Regions from separate parts of the Mesorhizobium sp. 2RAF21 genome, predicted to be linked through region 2. Evidence: riboswitches for the same ligand, from Rfam matches in the RefSeq annotation. Region 2 holds a riboswitch; each other region holds the start of a gene.
The links. A riboswitch is a leader RNA that binds a small molecule or an ion and turns the genes downstream of it on or off. The one in region 2 is predicted to bind cobalamin.
Positions count from the first base shown of each region.

Region 1: it holds a riboswitch for cobalamin, as region 2 does, so the genes downstream of both, AB4136_RS12530 (TonB-dependent receptor domain-containing protein) here and AB4136_RS16880 (precorrin-8X methylmutase) in region 2, are expected to answer to the same signal.
Region 3: it holds a riboswitch for cobalamin, as region 2 does, so the genes downstream of both, bluB (5,6-dimethylbenzimidazole synthase) here and AB4136_RS16880 (precorrin-8X methylmutase) in region 2, are expected to answer to the same signal.
Region 4: it holds a riboswitch for cobalamin, as region 2 does, so the genes downstream of both, AB4136_RS16045 (ABC transporter substrate-binding protein) here and AB4136_RS16880 (precorrin-8X methylmutase) in region 2, are expected to answer to the same signal.

Region 1 is NZ_JBFRGM010000006.1:320,650-325,752, reverse strand. Features, by position in the region: gene AB4136_RS12555 (NAD(P)H-dependent flavin oxidoreductase) at 1-333, shown strand, start outside; tRNA gene AB4136_RS12550 (tRNA-Thr) at 440-515, shown strand; gene AB4136_RS12545 (sensor histidine kinase) at 588-2,012, opposite strand; gene AB4136_RS12540 (response regulator transcription factor) at 2,009-2,680, opposite strand; gene AB4136_RS12535 (PilZ domain-containing protein) at 3,230-3,523, shown strand; cobalamin riboswitch at 3,592-3,796, shown strand; gene AB4136_RS12530 (TonB-dependent receptor domain-containing protein) at 3,981-5,103, shown strand, end outside.
Region 2 is NZ_JBFRGM010000009.1:253,376-258,478, reverse strand. Features, by position in the region: gene AB4136_RS16905 (hypothetical protein) at 1-396, opposite strand, end outside; partial or broken gene AB4136_RS16900 (precorrin-6A/cobalt-precorrin-6A reductase) at 289-510, shown strand; gene AB4136_RS16895 (hypothetical protein) at 557-898, shown strand; gene AB4136_RS16890 (precorrin-3B C(17)-methyltransferase) at 862-1,626, opposite strand; gene AB4136_RS16885 (precorrin-2 C(20)-methyltransferase) at 1,623-2,348, opposite strand; gene AB4136_RS16880 (precorrin-8X methylmutase) at 2,345-2,983, opposite strand; cobalamin riboswitch at 3,214-3,416, opposite strand; cobalamin riboswitch at 3,488-3,686, shown strand; gene AB4136_RS16875 (CbtB domain-containing protein) at 3,720-3,893, shown strand; gene AB4136_RS16870 (CbtA family protein) at 3,909-4,685, shown strand; gene cobU (bifunctional adenosylcobinamide kinase/adenosylcobinamide-phosphate guanylyltransferase) at 4,678-5,103, shown strand, end outside.
Region 3 is NZ_JBFRGM010000007.1:83,506-88,608, reverse strand. Features, by position in the region: gene AB4136_RS12995 (MFS transporter) at 86-1,306, opposite strand; gene AB4136_RS12990 (TetR/AcrR family transcriptional regulator) at 1,451-2,062, shown strand; gene bluB (5,6-dimethylbenzimidazole synthase) at 2,066-2,794, opposite strand; cobalamin riboswitch at 2,841-3,023, opposite strand; gene AB4136_RS12980 (histone deacetylase family protein) at 3,144-4,070, shown strand; gene AB4136_RS12975 (exodeoxyribonuclease VII small subunit) at 4,074-4,325, shown strand; gene AB4136_RS12970 (pirin family protein) at 4,428-5,103, shown strand, end outside.
Region 4 is NZ_JBFRGM010000009.1:85,113-90,215, reverse strand. Features, by position in the region: gene AB4136_RS16060 (hypothetical protein) at 1-254, shown strand, start outside; gene AB4136_RS16055 (hypothetical protein) at 348-905, shown strand; gene AB4136_RS16050 (cobalamin-binding protein) at 911-1,723, shown strand; cobalamin riboswitch at 1,739-1,932, shown strand; partial or broken gene AB4136_RS16045 (ABC transporter substrate-binding protein) at 2,086-3,101, shown strand; partial or broken gene AB4136_RS16040 (FecCD family ABC transporter permease) at 3,109-4,159, shown strand; gene AB4136_RS16035 (ABC transporter ATP-binding protein) at 4,156-4,920, shown strand; gene AB4136_RS16030 (pseudoazurin) at 4,932-5,103, shown strand, end outside.

The DNA of each region.
Region 1 (5,103 bases), on a different contig from region 2:
TCGCCCTTCATCGCCACGGCCGAGGCGCGGGCGGTGGATGAGTACAAGCAGATGATCGTCGCATCGAAGGCCGCCGACATCGTCTATTCCAACCTCTTCACCGGCGTGCACGGCAATTACCTGAAAGGCTCGATCCGCGCCCAGGGGCTCGATCCCGACAATCTGCCGGTCTCCGACCCCTCGACGATGGATTTCAGCGCCGCCAAGGCCTGGAAGCAGATCTGGGGCTGCGGCCAGGGCATCGGCGCCGTCGACAAGGTGGTGCCGGCGGCCGAACTGGTCGAGCGGCTGGTGCGCGAATACCGGGCGGCGAAGGACAGGCTCGCTGCCTGACGCCGCTTTCGTCCAGCTTTTGGCGAGAATCGGCAACGACGCATCTTGAATTTGCGCGGGCTTGCGGCTATCACCCAGCCATCTTCGCGGGCGCCAAGCTCGCCGGGCCGCTTTAGCTCAGTCGGTAGAGCACATCATTCGTAATGATGGGGTCAGGTGTTCGAGTCACCTAAGCGGCACCACTTCTTAATCTCGACCACAATCAAGACTTGGACGTGTTGGCCTATCGCCGTGGACGCTCTCCCGGGGCGACCTTATCCCGACGCGCTGCTCGTTGCCGGAACGCCGGATCGACCTCCCCTCGCCGACACCCCAGCTAGCGCAAACCTCAAACACACCGTCGTTCCGCCACCCTTGGTCTCCTCGAGGGCAATGGAGCCGCCATGGGCGCTCATGATCTGTTCGACGATGGCGAGCCCCAGACCGGTGCCTTCGCTGTCGCAGCGCTTGCCGCGGACGAAAGGTTGGAGGACCGCGAGGCGTTCGTCGGCCGGGATGCCTGGCCCATGATCGATCACGCGGATTTCGGATGGCACGAGCACCTCGACAATCACCAGCCGGGTGCCGGCGGCGTGGCGCACGGCATTCAGGATCAGGTTTTCCAGAGCGACCCGGATCGCCGTTTCCGACCCGGAAACCGGCACCAGCCGGCCCGGCGCCCGCAATTCGATCTCGATGCCCTGCTTCAGCGCCGTCGGCACCTGGTCGGACACCACGGCCTTGGCGATGGTGGCCAGGTCCATTTCCGCGAAGGTCAGCGACTGGCCGGACAGGCGGGCAAGCTGCAGAAGCGTGGTCACGATCGAGGCCAGTCGCGTCGTGTCGCGGACCAGCACGCCACGCAGTTCGGCATCGTTCACCTGCTCCAACTTGAGGCGCATCTTGGTCAACGGCGTGCGCAGTTCGTGCGCCGCGTTCGCCAGGAAATTGCGCTGCGCCTCGAAGGCAGTATCGATGCGCGTCAGAGCGGTGTTGAAGGCCGCGACCATGGGCTTCAGCTCGATCGGCGTATGGCTGTCGGAAATCCTGCGGCCATTGGGCAGGCCGTCGATCTGCTCGGCCGATTCCACGACACGGCGCACTGGCCTCGCGATCGAGCGCTTGACCACGACGACGGCGATCGAGGTGGTGGCAACCAAGACGAGACAGAGGAGCTGGACCAGACCCTGCGAACGCACCGCTATAAGGGCTACGAGGATCGTCTCCCAGGTGGAGAGCCAGATGCCACCGACCGCAACGGTCTTGCGCCCGCCGCCTTGCGTGACGGTCCTGATGCCGAGCATGTCCCGACCGTCCTGCCGATAGCTGAACTCCGAATAGCCGATCTCCGGAGGGACCTGATCGAAGACGCGCCGGGCCGAGGACGGTTGGGTGCCGCGTGTTATGGTCTGGACCCCGTCTCCGATGACATACCAGAAGGTGGGTTGCGCCTCGGCGAAGTCGACGATGTTCGTGGCAAGCCGCTTGCCGTCGAGCACGAGATGTCCGCTCGCGTCATAGGTGATGGCCGCGGACAGAACCTTGGAAAGCTCAGTCGTGTTGATGCGCAGCCGCTCCTCGAGGCTGGTGCTGACGAGAACAGCGAGCGTCAGCACGGTGCTCAAAATCATGACGATCGGCATGCCGGCGACCAAAAGGGTGGCAACCGGAAAGGCGATGGATCGGCGCAACCGCGTCATTCCGACACCAGCATGTAGCCGATGCCGCGCACGCTTTTGATCACGGCGTCGCAATCGGCTTCACGCAGACGCCGCCGCAGGCGGCTCACATGCGAGTCCAGGGCGTTGGATTCGATGTCCTCATTGATGTTGTAGACGGACGCTTCCAGCGTCTCGCGCTGGACGACGCGCCCGGCGCGCCGCACCAGGGTTTCCAGTATGGCCAGTTCGCGGCGCGGAATCTCCAGCACCTTCTGCCCCACATTCGCCGACCTGTGGTTGAGATCGAACACCAGATTGCCGATCTGCGTGGTGCCCAGCGCGTCCAGGCTGTAGCGGCGCAGGACCGCGCGGGCGCGGGCGACGAGCTCGGTCGGCTCGAAGGGTTTGCCGACATATTCGTCCGCCCCTTTGTCCAGGGCCGATGCGATGTCGAAAGGGTCGTCCAGCGCGGTCAGGACCAAGGTGGCGGGCCGCGGCCGCAGCCGGCGCAGCACCGGAAGCAGCGAAAGGCCGTCGCCATCGGGAAGCCGGCGGTCGATGATCACCAGATCGAACGGATGGGCGATCAAGGCCGCCTCGGCTTCCGCGATTGTCGCAAAAGCGTCGGTCACCCCGATCGCGCTTTCCATGATGTGCTTCAACGAGGATGCGAGCTCGCGATCATCCTCAACGATCAATACGTGCATTGGTCACTGTTGCTTGAGAGGGGTGTGCTTTAGCCGGAGATCACGTCGCGGTCCATGCCGTCAGTATTCGTAGCGCTCGTCGTCGAACGGGCGGTCGCCCCGGCGATCCCTGTCCAGGTCAAATTGCTGCAGACATCTTGAGAAGCTTGGGGTTCCGTCGATAAACCCGTAGGACAGACAGCGTTCCCGATCGCGTGTGTTCTGACAGCCGGACAGAACAACAGCGATACACACCACAGATAACAAGCGCATTGCAGGCCTCATCTCGAAATCATTGCGGCACCAGATGCCGTCGCCCTGCTTCGCGTCGTCACATTGCAACAATGTTACGGGTCGATGTTGTCGCTACGCCACCCGCCGCCTGCCGCACAGACCGGTGCGAAAGTCCTGAAAACGACACGGTCCCGATTCATCAATTCGATACCCCGATCGGAGATTGCTGTTGGCCGCGACACCGCGGCAATTGTCTATTGTCGGTGTTCATGGTTACCTGCACGGGTTCTAATTGAGACGCGCCGCAGCCCGATGGCGCCGGGTGATGAGACGGTCATGTCCGAACAGGAAACGGAACATCGCGAGCGCGAGCACCGGCAACGCGTGCTCAAGGGCGCCACAATCATCACCAGTATCCACACATCGGAAATCCCCTGCGTCATCCGCAACCAGCATGCCAACGGTGCCGAACTGAAGGTGGCCGCCGACGTCGTCGTGCCCGAACGCTTCAGCCTCTACGTGCCTGTGGATGGCATCGCCTATGAAGCGGTGCTGCGCTGGCGCCGCAACGACCGCGTCGGCGTGCAATTCGTCGGCCAGGGTCCGAAACCGCGCCTCCACTACGGCTGAGGTCGCGGCATCGCTGCCATCGCGGCATTCGTTCGCCGGCCCGGTTGACGCGTCGGGCAGCCATGGCTAGCTTCCGAATCGGAATTGGTTCCGCCGCGAGGCGGATGAAAAGGGAACACGGTGAGGCCGAGCAATCGGACGAAGCCGCGACTGCCCCCGCAACTGTAACCGTTGAGCCTTCTTCCACGATGCCACTGGCGCTGACGCGACCGGGAAGGCGGAAGAGAGCGATGACACGGAAGTCAGGAGACCTGCCTGTTCCGGTCACCCATGCTTGATCACGGGGTGTGATCAGGCGCGGTCTTCCGTGGCGGTGACACGACAAAGTGTTGCCGCGTGCCGGAACGGCCGAGAGGTGAAATGCGACCCGTCGCAAATCCTCGCATCGCCACATCCGTCTGCGGTTCGCGATGAACCTTGCGGCGCCGTTGCGCCGTCGATCCTTTTGGGGGCGGAAGTGACAAAGACTGTTTTCCTGGTTGGTGCCGCGGCGCTGGCTTCGACGAACCATGCCGGCGCGCAGGACAATAATGACCGCGGCGACGTCACGATGCTCGACCGCATCGTGGTCACCACACCGCTGAGACGCGAAACCACGCTGGAGCGCTCGACCTCCTCGGTGACGGTGATCGACGCCAAGAGCATCGAACGCTCGGCCGCGCCCGATCTGCCCTCGCTGCTGAAAGCCTATACAGGCGTTTCCATCATCACCTATGGAGGTCAGGGTGCCGGCGCCAATCTTTATCTGCGTGGCATGTCGGCCAGCCAGACGCTGGTGCTGGTCAATGGCGTCCGCGCCAGTTCCGTCACCACCGGCACCGCCTCGCTCGGCAACATTCCGCTCGACTCGATCGAACGCATCGAAATCGCCAAGGGCGCGCATTCGGCGCAATACGGCTCCGACGCCATGGGCGGTGTCGTCAACATCATCACCAAGCAGGGCGGCCCCTGCGCCGACGGCCGCGACAGTTGCGCCTCCATCACCACCGGCGTCAGCCATCCCTGGGGCGGAACCCTGTCCGGCAACGTACGCGGTCACAACGCGAGCGGCGTCGACTATTCATTCGGTGGCAGCGTGATCGGCACGCGCGGCTATGATTTCACCATGCCGACTGCCTGGGGCCACGAGCCGGACGATGACGGCTTCCTGTTGGGGTCGGTAAACGCCTCGCTGTCGAAGCAGTTCGACTGGGGCCGAATCTATGGCGATGCGCTGGTTGCCCGCAGTCGCGGCCAGTACGACGCCTCCTATCCCGGCGCCAACGAGGTCGACACGACAAGCTTCGTCGGCAAACTTGGTACCGAGATCAAGCATGGCGCGGACTGGTCCTCGACCGTCGAACTGTCGAGCTCCGTCGACCGCTCCCGCAATTTCCGCGACGGCGTCGCCGGCGACAGCCGCTTCAACTCCAGCCGCTACGGCATCTTCGCCTCGACCCAGAAGGGTTTCGACACCGGCGCCATGTCGCATGTGCTGACCAGCGGCGTAGAGGCCTATCGCGAACAGGTGGATTCCACCGTCAAATTCGACGTGACCGCGCGTACGCTGGCGGCGGTGTTCAGCCAATACTCGCTATCAT
Region 2 (5,103 bases):
AACCCCAAACTCGCCGCGCAATCGCTGGACCGCCTGCATCCCGCTATCGAAAGGGACCGACCATGCATGCGCCTTGCCACTTATCAGCGACTGCGCCAGTTCGAGATGGCGCTTGCCGCCGAGGACGTAGGTTTCCCGCTCGGCCAGTCGGCTTGCGCGTGCGCGAAGGCTGTCAGCGCCAGCGCAGGGCAAGATCACATCATTAAAAGGCCTGATGTAGAGCCCTACATCCGCGTCCTTGGCGGCGCGGGCGAGGCGCGTGAACTCGCCACGCGCCTCGTCGCGCTTGCCGATATCGGTATCACGCTGTCGCTTGCCGGGAGAGTCAAGCCGCTCGCGCCGATGGGAACCGTGCGCGTCGGCGAGCTCCGCGGTGCCACAGGATTGGCAAACCATCTTCCCGCCGAGCGGATTGCTCTTCTTATCGATGCGACTCACCCTTTCGGGTCGTGGATTTCGGCCAATGCCGTGGCGGTCGCGCGAAGCACGGGCGCGCCGTTGATCGCCCTCGACTGGCCATCCTTGGCACGAGATGCAAAGCGACCGCTGGATCAATGTGACCACGCTTGCGGAGGCCGTCGAAAAGCTTGGGCAAGCAGGTCGAAGTGCCTTTCTGGCAGTCGGCCAGCAGGAGGTGAGAGAGTTCGTTTCGGCTCCGCAACACTTCCATCTCGTTCGCAGCGTAGTTGCGGTCGATAGGACCGTCGAACTGCCTAATGCCGAATATATCCTTGCGCGCAGTCCCTTCAGCGGCAGAGACCCGACCCGGGTGCTCGGCCTCCCGGTGGTCATGGTCACTCGACCCGAGGCTGCGGGCGGAGCGCGCGTCTTCAGCGTCGACGAGGTGTTGCGCGCCATGGATCATCTGCTCAGCATTCCCGCTGAACGCGGCGAATAGACCAGGGGCGGCAGACCGTCGCGTTCGATGATTCGCGTTTCGGCCGAACCTATGATGACACAGGTCGCCATGTCGGCCAGTGTTGCATCCGCTTCGCCAACCGGCATCACGGCAATGCGCTCGTCAGGCCGTCCCACCGCGCGCCCGAAGACTACCGGCGTTGTCGCAGGGAGGATTTCGCGCAGGATCTCGAACGCGTTTCCCAACTGCCAAGGGCGACCGCGGCTGATCGGGTTGTAGAGCGCGATGACGAAACCGGCAGTGGCCACGGCGCGCAACCGCGCTTCGATCACGTCCCAGGGTTTAAGATTGTCAGAAAGCGACATGGCGCAGAAATCATGGCCGAGCGGCGCGCCGATACGGGCGGCGACCGCGAGCATGGCGGTAACACCGGGCACGACGGAGACATCGATGCCGCGCCAGGCTTGCGGGCCGTGCTCGATCGCCTCGCAGACGGCGGCCGCCATGGCGAATACGCCTGCATCCCCTCCGGACACGACCGCAACGTGGCGACCGGACGCGGCCATTTCGAGCGCAGCGGAGGCGCGGGAGATTTCCTCGCGATTGTCTGAGGCATAGCGCGTCTGATGCGCACCGAGCTCGACGCGTTCGACATAGGGGCCGTAGCCGAACAGATCGGTTGCCTCGCCAACGGCCCCGCGTGCCTCGGGCGTAATCTGGTCCGGATTGCCTGGACCGAGGCCGACGACGACGAGCCTCCCGCTCATAGCTTTGCCGTCCAGCCAGGAACGAGCACCAGCGAGAAATAGGGCGCCTTATCGTCCGGCTTGTCCGCGAGCCGGACATTGGTCTTGTTCTCCATCGTGCCACGCTCGACATAAATCGCCCGGTCGAGCTTGCCTGCGGCCTGCAGGGCGCGGCGGATTTTCCCCAGATTGCGGCCGATCTTCATGATCACGGCAGCGTCGATGTGCCGCAGGCGCCGCGCGAGATCGGTTTCTGACAGGGTGCCCGGCAGGACGGTCAGGATGTCGTCGCCCTGCACGATCGGGACGCCGGCCTCCGACCAGCATCCCGACATGGCCGTGATGCCGGGAACGACTTCCGTCGGGTAGAGATGCGCCAGGCGAACATGAAGATGCATGTAGGAGCCGTAGAAGAGCGGATCGCCTTCGCTCAACACGGCGACGTTGCGGCCTGCGCTGAGATGGTCCGCGACCTCCTGCGCGGAGCGCTCGTAAAAATCGGTGATGGCCGAGCGGTAGTCGTCATGCGCCTTGTCGATCTCGGTGGTCACCGGATAGAGCAGTGGCAGTTCGATGACGCCGGGCTTGAGATGCGCCACCACGATGCGACGTGAATTGCTGTCGTTGCCGCGTTTTGCGAAATGCGCCACAACGTCGGCTTCAGCTAGTGCACGTATTGCCTTGAGCGTGAGCAGCTCGGGATCGCCCGGCCCGGTGCCGACGCCGGTCAGCTGCCCGCTCACAGCCCAGCCCTCGCCAGCGCATTGACCGTTGCCGCCGTCATTGCGCTGCCGCCCATTCGCCCACGAACAATAGCGAAAGGCATGCCGGAGCCGCCGTCCGCCAGGGCGTCCTTGGATTCGGCAGCACCAACGAAGCCGACTGGCATGCCTATGATGGCTGCCGGCCTCGGCGCACCGCCCGCGATCATGTCGAGCAGATAGAATAGCGCCGTTGGCGCATTGCCGATGGCGACGACCGAGCCTTCGAGGCGATCACGCCAGAGTTCCAGCGCGGTGGCGGATCGCGTATTGTGGAGCGTCCTGGCGAGGTCAGGCGTGCGCGAATCTCGCAGTGTACAGATGACCTCATTGGCGGCCGGCAGGCGCGCCCGCGTCACGCCGTGGGCGACCATTTCGGCATCACAGAAGATTGGCGCGCCGGATTTCAATGCGGACCGCGCTGTTTCCACGAATGTCGGCGAGAATTCGAAATGGCGTGCTGCATCGACCACGCCACAGGCATGGATCATGCGCACCGCGACATCTGCCTCGGCGTCCGAGAAGCGCGACAGGTCGGCTTCCGCGCGAATGATCGCGAAGGATTTATTGTAGATGGCGTCGCCATCGCGGATGTAATCGGAACCGGGGGCGCTCATCCTGCCGGTCGCTCGAAATTTCTGCTTTGTTGGGCGATGTATCGGGGCGGGAGCCGATCAGAACGCATTGCGTCGGTCATAAGCTGCGTCTCGGACGCGGAGCGTCGGGATGACGGCATGAATTGCACACGACAACGTTCATGTCGCTCGCCAGACGGCGGACGCGTCCATGGCGTCGGAAGACCGATCTTCAAAGTCCTGCTCCTTGCCCAGGGCACCCGCTGGGCGGTCGGAATAAATTGCCGACGGCAGGTCTCCTGGCTCCCGGATCATCGTCTCGCGCTGCCTTCCCGGACACCTCCAGTGGCGAATTGCGCGAAACTCTCCGGCTACAGTTGCGGGGACAGCTGCGGATGAACCTAAAGGCAGGCTTGCCGCATTCCCTCTTAGCCTTCCGCTTTAGGGCGGATGGACCGTCGACAGGCATTTAGTGCACGGCGCTCCTCGATGTCAACTGTACATCAACGCAGCGAAGATTATGTTTGCCGCATCCATGATTTCATCTATTGTGGTGGCGTTGGCGGTTCCATGTTAGGGACGCGATAGGGAATGTGGTGAGGATCGCGAGATCCAATTCCGCGGCTGCCCCCGCAACTGTAAGCGGCGAGCTTTCTCCGACATGCCACTGGGGCGAAGGTCCCGGGAAGGTGGAGCAGAGCCTTGACCCGCGAGCCAGGATACCTGCCGTTGACGCAACTGCAATCGAGTCCTCGGGTGGAGGGCGAAAGGATTAAACATGGCAACTTCAACTCTCGGTGCTTCCGTCTCAGTACAGGCGCGTCATCTTCAGTTCGCCTCGGCGGGTCTGCTCGGCCTCTTCCTCATCGGTTTCGTCGGCTTCTCTCACGTGGAAGCCGTTCACAATGCCGGACATGACTATCGCCATTCGATGGCGTTTCCCTGCCACTGACGAGGACCTGACATCATGAATCTGTTTCGCAGCGTCGTGTTCATCGCGGCGATCGCGGGGCTCGTGGCCGGCGTCGTTCTCGACTGCATGCAGGCCTTTGCCACCGTGCCGCTCATCCTGAAGGCGGAGGTCTACGAGCAGGCCGGTGGCGGCCATGAGCATGCCGCGGCAGCGCCAGCGGCCAACGCTACGGACACCAATGCCATGAGCAGCGTCGCACCGGCGCCGACCGAAGCGGTCGCTCCGGCTGAGGACGAAGGCTGGGCGCCGGCCGACGGCTTCGAGCGCTTCGCCTTCAGCGTGCTGGCCAACATCGTCACCGGCATCGGCTTCGCGCTGGTGCTGGTCGCGGTTTCCGAATTCGCAGGCGGCATCGGCAATTGGCGCCAGGGCGTGTTCTGGGGGCTGGCCGGTTTTGCCGTGTTCACGCTGGCGCCTGGTCTCGGCCTGCCGCCGGAACTGCCGGCGATGCCGGCGGCCGATCTCACCCAGCGCCAGATCTGGTGGTGGGCAACGGTGGCGGCAACCGCGGCCGGTCTTGGGCTGATCGCCTTCCGCAAATCGCTGCCGCTGGCGATTCTTGCCGTGGCCTTGATCGTGGCGCCGCATATTGTCGGCGCGCCGCAGCCCGACAGCTTCGAGACGCCGATCCCCGAAGATCTGCATCACCAGTTCGTGGTGGCGGTGACGGTGACCAATCTGGTGTTCTGGCTGGTGATTGGCGCCATCGTCGGCGTGGTGCGCGGACGCTTCACCGGCACGGCGACCAGCCTGCGCGACAGCTTTGCCTGATCGCAAAGGATTGACCTTCATCATCGGCGGTGCGCGCTCCGGAAAGAGCGCGCATGCCGAAAAACTGGTGACGGCCTATCCGTCTCCGTGGACCTATATCGCCACCGCTGAAGGCTATGACCAGGAGATGCGCGAGCGCATCGCGCTGCACCGCTCGCGGCGTGGCGAAGGCTGGGGGACCGTCGATGCGCCGCTCGACCTTGCCGGCGCGCTCGAGGCTCTGGCCGATGGACAGCCGGTGCTGGTCGACTGCCTGACGCTGTGGCTGACCAACCACATGCTGGCTGAACATGATCTTGACGCCGAATGCCGGCGGCTAGCCGATGTTCTGTCGCGGCCGCGCGGGCCGTGGTTCGTGGTGTCCAACGAGGTCGGCCAGGGTATCGTCCCGGACAATGCGCTCGCCCAGCGGTTCCGT
Region 3 (5,103 bases), on a different contig from region 2:
GCCCGCTATGCCTGTCAATACCGAGCAGGCTTCGATACTGCCGCCATCTTCGCCGGTAAATGACCGGCGTTGGCTTGGGGCAGTCTTACTTCGCCGATTGTGGCACGGCCGATACCAGATTGCCCTCGTCTTCGCCGGCCAGTGCCTTCTGGCCGGCGAGCACTGTCACGAAGGCGATCATGCCTGCAACCACTGATACCCAGAACCCGTTCTGCGCGCCGTAATTGTCGACCACCCAGCCGGCCACGAAAGCACCGAGCGCCATGCCGATGCCGATGCCCGTCATCACCCAGGTGATGCCTTCGGTGAGCATGGCTTCTGGCACGCGGCGTTCGATGATGCCGAAGGCCATGATGAAGGTGGGCGAGATCGCCACGCCGCTGAAGAAGATGGCGATTGCCAGCAGCGGCACGGTGTTGGCGACCAGCAGCGGCAACGTGGTCAGGCTGATGATGGCGAGCGAAATGGCGAGCAGGCGTTGCTTCGGCGCCTGCAGGTTGAGCGCGCCGACGATCAGGCCGACGGCGAAGGAGCCCAGCGCATAGACGCCGATGACGAGGCTGGCAGCACCCGGTTGGCCGAGTTCCTTGGTGATGGCCACCGAACTCACCTCGGCGGTGGCGAAGATCGCGCCGACGAAGATGAGGGCGAAGGTGACGATGCGCACCGGCCAGAGCGCGATGGCCGAGCCGCCGCTGCCATGTTCGAGCGGCCTAACCTTCGGCTCGCTGGCGCGCTGCAGGATGAAGGCCGTCATGCCGAAGGCGAGGAACAATGTGCTGGCCAGCATGCCGGCTTCCGGGAACAGGGCGACGGAGAGGCCGACCGACAGCGAGGCGCCGGCAATGTAGACGAGCTCATCCGCCGCCGATTCGAAGGCGAAGGCGGTGTTGAGCTCAGGCCGGTCGCGGAAGATTTCGGTCCAGCGCGCCCGCACCATGGCCGGCACGCTGGGCATGGCGGCGGCCAGGAAGGCCGAGACGAACAGCGTCCAGGCCGGCCAGTCCTGGTTGGTGGCGACGAGAAGTGCTGCGAAGGCGATGATCGAGACGATCGTCGTCGGCACCGCGACGGCGGTCTGGCCCATGCGGTCGACCAGCCGCGATATCTGCGGCGCCAGGAAGGCGTTGGTGAAGGCGAAGGTGGCGGAAACGCCGCCGGCCAGCCAATATTCGCCGCGCGTCTGCGACAGCATGGCGACGATGCCGATGGGCGCCATGGCGATGGGCAGGCGGGCGATGAAGGCCGCGGCCGCAAAACCCTTGGTTCCCGGGGTTCGGAAGATTTCGCTGTAAGGATTGTGCATCGGAGCACTCCTGGATTTTCGAAGGGGTGCCACATACATACGTGGCGTATGCGAATGAGATAATTGCATACGTTGCGTATGTCAATTAATATGCGGTGCGTATGTGAAAAAATATACGCGACGTATGTGAAAAGGAACGACCAGATGAGGACCGCGCACAAACCTCGCAGCGAAATGATCGCCGAGACGCGCGCCAAGCTGATCGCGGCGGCGCGGCGCGCCTTCGCCACCGTCGGTTACGCCAACGCCTCGATGGACGACTTCACCGCCGAGGCGGGGCTGACCCGCGGCGCGCTCTATCATCACTTCGGCGACAAGAAGGGATTGCTGGAGGCCGTCATCGCCGAGCTCGACGCGGAGATGAACGAGCGGCTGTGCGTCATCTCGGCCCGGGCGACGGACCGCTGGCAGCGCTTCGTCGATGAGAATGTCGGCTATATCGAAATGGCGCTGGAGCCGGAAATCCAGCGCATCGTGCTGCGCGACGGTCCGGCAATCCTCGGCGACCCGTCGCAATGGCCCAATGCCAATGCCTGTATCACCTCGATAACCGGCAACCTCACCGCGCTGAAGGAGGAGGGCGTGGTCGGCGACATCGACCCGGAGGCGATGGCGCGCATCGTCAGCGGCGCCTCGCTTTACGCCGCACAGTGGATCGCCAACGCCGACGATCCGCATGAGACGTCGAAGAAGGCGGTCAAATCCTTTCGCGCGCTTCTGGAAGGGCTGCGCGTGCGCGACAATCAGGCTGCCTGACGGTTACCGGTCCGCGCCGGGTGCAACGCAGGCGGCCTTCAGCGCCTCCTCGCCGGCGCCGGCATAGGTCTCGCTCATGATGAGGTCGGCCAGCGGCAGCCGCGAGGCCCAGCCGCTGTGCTCCAGGTCCGGCCGCGCGGCGAACTCGCGGACATGGCCGACGCAGAGATAGGCGATGGGCACGACCGGCTCGGGAATGTCGAGCAGGCGCTTGAGCGCGTCGGCATCGAGAATGCTGACCCAGCCCACGCCGATGCCTTCCGCCCGCGCCGCCAGCCAGAAATTCTGCACGGCGCAGACCGTGCTGAAGAGATCCATCTGCGGATTGTGCCAGCGGCCGAGCGGCGAGCCCTCGCTGCGGCGCCGGTCGCAGGTGATGCAGAGGTTCAGCGCGCTTTCGCAGATGCCTTCCAGCTTGAGCTTGCGGTAGAGCGCCTGCCGCTCCCCGGCGATGTGTGGCAGTTCCTCGTTGCGCGCCGCGAGGAACAGGTCGCGCACCGCCTCGCGCCGGCCCATGTCGCGGACAACGACGAAGTTCCAGGGCTGCATGAAGCCGACCGAGGGTGCGTGATGCGCGGCCGTCAGAAGCCGCGCCAGCACGGCGTCGTCGATGGGGTCTGGGCGGAAATGGCTGCGCACGTCGCGGCGCGTGAAGATGGCGCGGTAGACGGCGTCGCGTTCGAAATCCTCGAACGAATTGTCGGGGGAGGCTGGAGTGCGGACGGCGTGCATCGCGTTTCCCTTGCGATCGGAACCATACCATCCGCCCGTCCATGCGGATGACCATTCCTGCCCGGCCGGTCTTCTGGCTTGGGTTCGTCCCGCTTGCGGCGCCTTCCCGTTCCGAAAAACAGTGGCCTTTGCCGAGCGGTCCCCCATACAGCGCTGGGCACGCCACGGATTTTCACCGTGTTCCCGATTCTCCCGCCTCGCAGCGGGCACCTGGCAGCGATGTCATCTTAGCGCATTGCCGGCGTAAGAACAGCCGGGAAGCCGACGCCAAATGACGCGCCGGGCATTTTCCCCAGCGCCATGCCGCTTGTCGCGTGGCCATCACGACCATTGCTGATAAGATAGGGCGATGACGACCCGCCTTTATTCGCATCCGATCTTTCTGGAGCACATCACGCCGCCCGGCCACCCGGAGCGGCCGGACCGGCTGCGCGCCATCGAGCGTGTGCTCGACGACGAGGCTTTCGCCGCGCTCGACCGGCGCGAGGCGCCATTGGGCGACGAGGCGACCATCCTCTATTGCCATCCGAGGGATTTCGTCGAACGCGTGCGCAAGGCGATCCCCGCGACCGGCCTTGCCCAGATCGACACCGACACCACTGCCAGCCCGAAGACCTGGCAGGCTGCGCTGACCGCGATCGGCGCTGCCAATGCGGCGGTGGACGATGTCTTCGCCGGCGATGCCGACAATGTCTTCGTGGCGGCGCGGCCGCCCGGCCACCATGCCGAAAAGACCACCGCCATGGGCTTCTGCCTGTTCAACACTGCCGCGATTGCCGCGCGTCACGCGCAGGAAAAGCATGGCGTCGAGCGTGTCGCCATCGTCGACTGGGACGTGCACCACGGCAACGGCACCCAGGACATTTTCTGGGACGATCCCTCGGTGCTCTACTGTTCGACGCATCAGATGCCGCTTTTCCCTGGCACCGGCGCCAAGAACGAGACCGGTGCCGGCAACATCGTCAACGCGCCGCTGGCGCCAGCCACCGGCAGCGATGTCTTCCGGGAGGCGTTCCGCACCCGTGTCTTGCCGGCGATCGACGCCTTCGCGCCGGATCTCGTCATCATCTCGGCCGGCTTCGACGCGCATCATCGCGACCCGCTGGCCGAGATCAACCTGACCGAGGACGATTTCGACTGGGCGACCGGGCAGCTGATGGACAGCGCCCGCCGCCACAGCGCAAACAGGCTGGTCAGCCTGCTCGAAGGCGGCTACGACCTGCACGGATTGGCATTTTCGGTCGCAGCGCATGTCGGCCGCCTGATGAAAGGATAAGGGATGGCCGCGGAAGCGAATGAAGACGTCAAGGCGATGAGCTTCGAACAGGCGCTGGATGCGCTGGAGAAGATCGTCGACGATCTGGAGCGCGGCGACGTGCCGCTCGACCAGTCGATCCGCATCTACGAGCGCGGCGAGGCGCTGAAGGCGCATTGCGACCGCCTGCTCAAGGCGGCCGAGGACAAGGTGGAGAAGATCAGGCTCGCCCGCGACGGCAAGCCGGTCGGCACGGAGCCGCTCGACGGGGATTGATGCGGTGAACAAACCGTCGTCGCATCGCCGGTATGCCTGAACCGGGCAGGGGTATAAGTTTCCTTCCATGAGGCGGCGCCGCCGCCGGATGGAGCAACACCCATGAGCTTCTTTCCCGGAAACGATCCCGAACCCGGCGACGCCTTTTCCTGCGACGCCATCGAACTGATGGTTATCGCCAACGCCAAAGACATTGGCGGTTTCGAGGTGCGCCGCGCATTGCCGATCGCCAAGCGCCGGCTGGTCGGTCCCTTCATCTTCTTCGATCGCATGGGGCCCGCCATCCTGCGCGCCGGCAAGGCGCTGGACGTGCGCCCTCATCCGCATATCGGCCTGTCGACGGTGACTTATCTGTTCGACGGCAAGATCAGGCACCGCGATTCGCTTGGCACCGAAATGGTCATCTCGCCGGGCGACGTGAACCTGATGACGGCCGGGCGCGGCATCGTTCATTCCGAACGCACGCCAGAGGAACTGCGCGGCTCGCCGATGTCGATGTCGGGCCTGCAGACCTGGATCGCGCTGCCCGACAGAGACGAGGAAATGGCGCCGGTGTTCGAAAACACGGCGGGCACGTCGCTGCCGGCTTTCGAGGCTGAAGGTGTGTCCGGCCGCCTCATCATCGGCGAACTGGAAGGCCGCCGCGCGTCGGTCACCACCTATCACGACACGCTTTACGCCGACATCCGGCTGGCGCCCGGCGCGAAGTACCGCATCGCCGCGGATGCCGAGGAACGCGCCATCTACGTGCTCGACGGCATCGTCACCATTTCGGGCG
Region 4 (5,103 bases), 170 kb from region 2:
GCCTGACGGCAGTGCTCGCGACGGCGCGGCAAGTCTTGAAGCTTTCATACGGACCATGGCGACTGATCCACAGCATACTCGCCATCGTCATCGTGGGGACCGCGGCCGCGCATGCCTTTCTGATCGAGGGCGCCATGGGAGCGAATTCGAAACTTGTCCTTATCATCGTCACGTTGGTGGCGGTCACCGCGGCGGCCCTCGAGATGAACTTGTTGCGGCCCTATCGCCAGCGTCGTGCCTTGCAGGCGCGCTAGCTCCTCGAAATGCACTGCCGGTGACGGCCGCAAACTGGATCGGCTCGCGATCTGTCCGGTGATGGTGTAAGAATTCCGTCGGAGACAGCAGCCATGAAGCCTCGACAGAACGGCACGCCAAATGCAGGAAATGTGATGTGGATCGCCCTGGTTGCGACCGGCAGCGCGTTGTTCAGTCTGGCGCTGGCGTGCGCCACGCCATTTGCGGCCATTGCGACAATCGCGGGGACTCGTATGTCTGTGCGCCTTGCTCTGACGCTGACCACCGTGGCCTGGCTCGTGAACCAATCGACCGGATACCTTCTGCTCGATTATCCGCGGACATGGGATAGCTTTGCCTGGGGCGCCGCCATCGGCCTCGCTGCCTCGCTGGCCGTGGGCGCGGTGATGCTGATTCGGCGCTGGATCGCCTCCGGCCTCTTCGCGCTGGCAGGAGGATTCGCCTCGGCGTTCCTTGTCTACGAAGCTGTATTGTTCTTTGCGACCGCGCTGCTGCCGTCCGGCGATGAAGCCTTCTCTTTCGCGGTGATCGCGCAGATCCTCTGGACCAATCTGCTGGCGCTCGCTGGACTTCTTATCTTCCACCGGCTTGCGGTCGCGATAGGTTTGCTGGCAGCAGACGCTCGTGACCGCGCCACCGGCTATGCCTGACGTCGATGGCCGGACGCTATCCGCTTGAACGAATCGTCTGCCTCACCGAGGAAACTGTCGAGACACTTTATCTTCTCGGCGAACAGGACCGCATCGTCGGCGTGTCCGGCTATGCGGTGCGCCCGCCGCAGGTGCGCCGCGAGAAACCTCGTGTCTCCGCATTCACCTCGGCCGACATCCCGAAGATCCTGGCCCTCGATCCGGATCTGGTTTTCACCTTCTCCGACCTCCAGGCCGAGATCGTCATGAACCTGATCCGCGAAGGCGTGACGGTGCATGCCTTCAATCAGCGGGACATTGCCGGCATCCTCGCCATGATCCGCACCGTGGGTGCCCTGGTCGGAGCCGCCGACAAGGCCGAGCGGTTGGCGAAGAACTACGAAGCGCGGCTCCGAGACATAGCTGCTTCCGTTCGTGGCGCTCCGCGTCCGAAGGTGTATTTCGAGGAATGGGACGATCCGATGATCAGCGGGATTGGCTGGGTTTCTGAGCTGATCTGCATTGCCGGCGGCGACGATGTCTTCCCGGACAAGGCCGGAGCGAAGGCTGCCAAGGACCGCATCGTTTCCCCGGAAGACGTCGTGGCGGCAGCGCCAGATGTCATCCTCGCATCCTGGTGCGGCAAGAAAGTCGTGCCCGACAAGATCAGGACTAGGCCCGGCTGGAGCGCCATTCCGGCGGTCAGCAACAACCGCATTTTCGAGATCAAGTCGCCGCTGATTCTGCAGCCAGGCCCTGCCGCGCTGACCGACGGCCTCGACGCGATCATCGCGGCGCTGCATGGAGCCTCTCAAGCAAAAGGCGATGCGGCTACTTGATGCATGTGGTGCATTCCGCTAGGAACGAGTGTCGGTTTCCGTAAGGAAATAACAGGGAATTCGCCGCGGCCTTGTCCGCGAACCGAAACTGCCCCCGCAACTGTAGGCGGTAAGTCCATCTCGATCATGCCACTGGGATTAGCCCCCGGGAAGGCCGAGACGGACAATGACCCGTAAGTCAGGAGACCTACCGACAACTGTAACTGAACGCGCCGGGCGGGGTTGTCCGGGGAGGTTGTCGATGACGCTAGCCACACCTGGAGTGCAGCCGCATCTCGTCTGTTGCGACGTGATGACGATCATTGCCGTCCTGACCCGCATTTTCCGGCTCGAGTCCAACACCGATCGGAGATATCGTAGTCATGACCCTCGCACGCCTGGCATTCGCCGCCGCTAGCTTCACGTTTCTGACCGCCGCCGCATCGGCAGAACCAATCAAATATCCTCTGACGCTGCAGAACTGCGGCGAGACTCTGACGTTCGAGAAGGCGCCTGGTTCTGCCGTGACGGTCGGCCAGGCGGCGACCGAAGTCCTCTATTTGCTGGGCCTCGGCGACAAGGTTAAGGGCACGTCGGTGTGGTTCAACGAAGTTTTGCCGGAGTTCAGGAGATCAACGACAGGGTCGAGCGGTTGGCCGACAATGATCCGAGCTTCGAGGCCGTCGTCAATAAGAGACCGGAACTTGTCGTCATCCAGTTCGAATGGCATATCGGTCCGCAGGGCATCGTTGCGACGCGCCAGCAGTTCCACGACATCAAGATCCCGACCTACATCATGCCCGCCGACTGCGTGGGCAAGGACAACACGGTTGGTGTCGACGGCACGCGAAGCACCCTGTTCTCGACGGCGACGATCCACCAGGGCGTGCGTGAACTCGCTCAAATATTCGATGTCCAGGAAAAGGGTGCGGAAGTCGTGGCCAGCCTCACCGAGCGCGAGGCAAAGGCGGTCGCCGACGCGAAGGCTCTTAACCTCGATGACGTATCGGCCGTGTTCTGGTTCTCCAGCGCCGAGATGGACATCGACCCCTATGTAGCTGGCCGCAAGGGTGGGCCCGGCTACATCATGGAACAGCTCGGCATCAAGAACATCATCGAGTCCGACGAGGAATGGCCGGTCGTGGGTTGGGAGACGATCGCCAAGGCGAACCCGACCATGACCGTCGTCGCCAAGATGGACCGTCGCCGCTTCCCCGCCGACGATGTCGAAAAGAAGCTCGAATTCCTCAAGTCCGACCCGGTCGCCAGCCAGATGGATGCGGTGAAAAACAACCGCATCGTCGTCATGGACGCGCACGCCATGGATGCGACTATCCGCACCATCAACGGCATCGAAGTCCTGTCCAGTGCTCTGAAGGATTTCGGGCTGGCCAAGTAGGCCCGAATTGAGCCTTTCCCATACGCAAGCAGTATACGCCTCCCGGCTTCGCCGGGGGGCGCTGGTCATCGTCGCGCTTCTGGCGGCGGTACTTGCCGGCACCTGCATTGGAGAAACGCCGATCCCCGTCTCGACGGTCCTGCAGGTCCTGGCCAACCAGATGTTTGGCGCGACCTATGTCGTCGATCCGATCGACCTAGGCATCATCTGGAACTACCGGCTGCCGCGCGCGATCGTTGCCGCCTGCTGCGGCTCCGGGCTGGCGATCTCCGGCATGGTGCTTCAGTCGCTGCTGCGCAATGCGCTCGCCGACCCATACCTTCTTGGGATATCGGCCGGCGCGTCGACGGGCGCGGTGTCGGTTACGGTCGCTGGGCTGGGCGCGGGGGCGATCTCGATGTCGCTCGGTGCCTTTGCCGGGGCGGTCGCCGCTTTTCTGCTGGTCGCCGGGCTTGCCCGGCCGCTGGCGGCGGGGTGTCTCTGCACGGCATGGGCAGATCATCCTTGCGGGCATCGCCGGATCGCAGCTGTTCAACGCGCTGACCTCTTTCATCATCACCAAGTCCGCCAATGCCGAGCAGGCGCGCGCGATCATGTTCTGGCTGCTCGGAAACCTCAGCGGGGTGCGCTGGCCCGACGTGTGGCTGGCCGTCCCGATTGCGCTCGTCGGTCTGCTCGCCTGCATCTGGTATGCGCGGGCCCTAGACGCCTTCGCCTTTGGCGCGGAATCGGCTTCGTCCCTCGGCATCAATGTCCGACAGGTCCAGGTCGTCCTCATCGGACTGACCGCGCTGGTCACCGCCGTAATGGTCAGCATCGTCGGCTCTATCGGTTTTGTCGGACTTGTCATCCCGCACGCGGCGCGATTCCTTGTCGGCGTTCGACATGGCCGTCTGGGGCCAGCCGTCGCGCTCATCGGGGCCGCTTTCCTCATTGCTGCCGACGTTCTTTCGCGCACGATCATCTCGGGTCAGGTCTTGCCGATTGGGGTCATCACTGCGTTGGTCGGCGCGCCGGCCTTTGCGCTGATCCTCCTGCGCGGACGGCGCGGGCCATGATCCTCGAAGCGCGAGACATCGGCTGGTCGGCACGCGGCAAGCCGATCATCAGCGGCATCGATCTCGTCGTGAACGAGGGCGAGATGCTCGGCCTTGTCGGCCCGAACGGCTCGGGCAAATCGACGTTGATGAAATTGCTCGGCGGGATACCCCGCCCGACTTCAGGCGACATGGTGCTGAAGGGCAGGCCGCTTCAATTGATGCCGCGGCGAGAGATCGCGCAGCTCGTTGCCTTCCTCGAGCAGCAGTCGGAAACCACGGAAGCGTTCACGGTGAAGGACGCCGTCGAGCTCGGCCGCACACCTTGGCTCTCTCCGCTGCAGCCCTGGTCGCCTGAAGACGACCGAATTGTCGCGCAGGCGCTTGCCGACACCGACATGGAAGGTTTTGAGGGCCGTTCCTGGACGACACTTTCCGGCGGCGAGCGCCAGCGTGTCCATCTCGCTCGTGCCTTGGCGCAGCGGCCAGAAATCATGCTGCTCGATGAGCCAACGAACCATCTCGATATCCAGCACCAGCTCTCGATCCTCCACCTCGTCGCAAGGCTTCCGGTTACCTCGGTTGTGGCGCTGCACGATCTCAACCAGGCGCTTTCGTGCGACCGCATAGGGGTTATGGCCAGCGGCCGCCTCGTTGCGCTGGGGCCCCCGCAAGAAGTGCTGACCGTCGAACGGATCGGCGCTGTCTTCGGCGTACGCACCGGTATTGTTGTCGATCCCACCGACGGCGCTTCCATGTTCCGCTTCCATCAAGTTGCCTGAAAGGTCTTTCCATGCGCTCGTTGGTTTTCGCACTCGTCCTCACGCTGGCGGTTCCGACTGCTGCTCTCGCCGAGATGTACGAGGTGAAGATGCTGAACCGCGGCGCAGCCGGGCCGATGACCTACGAGCCTGATTTTCTGTCGCTACAGCCCGGGGACAAGGTGAAGTTCCTGAATGCCAGCG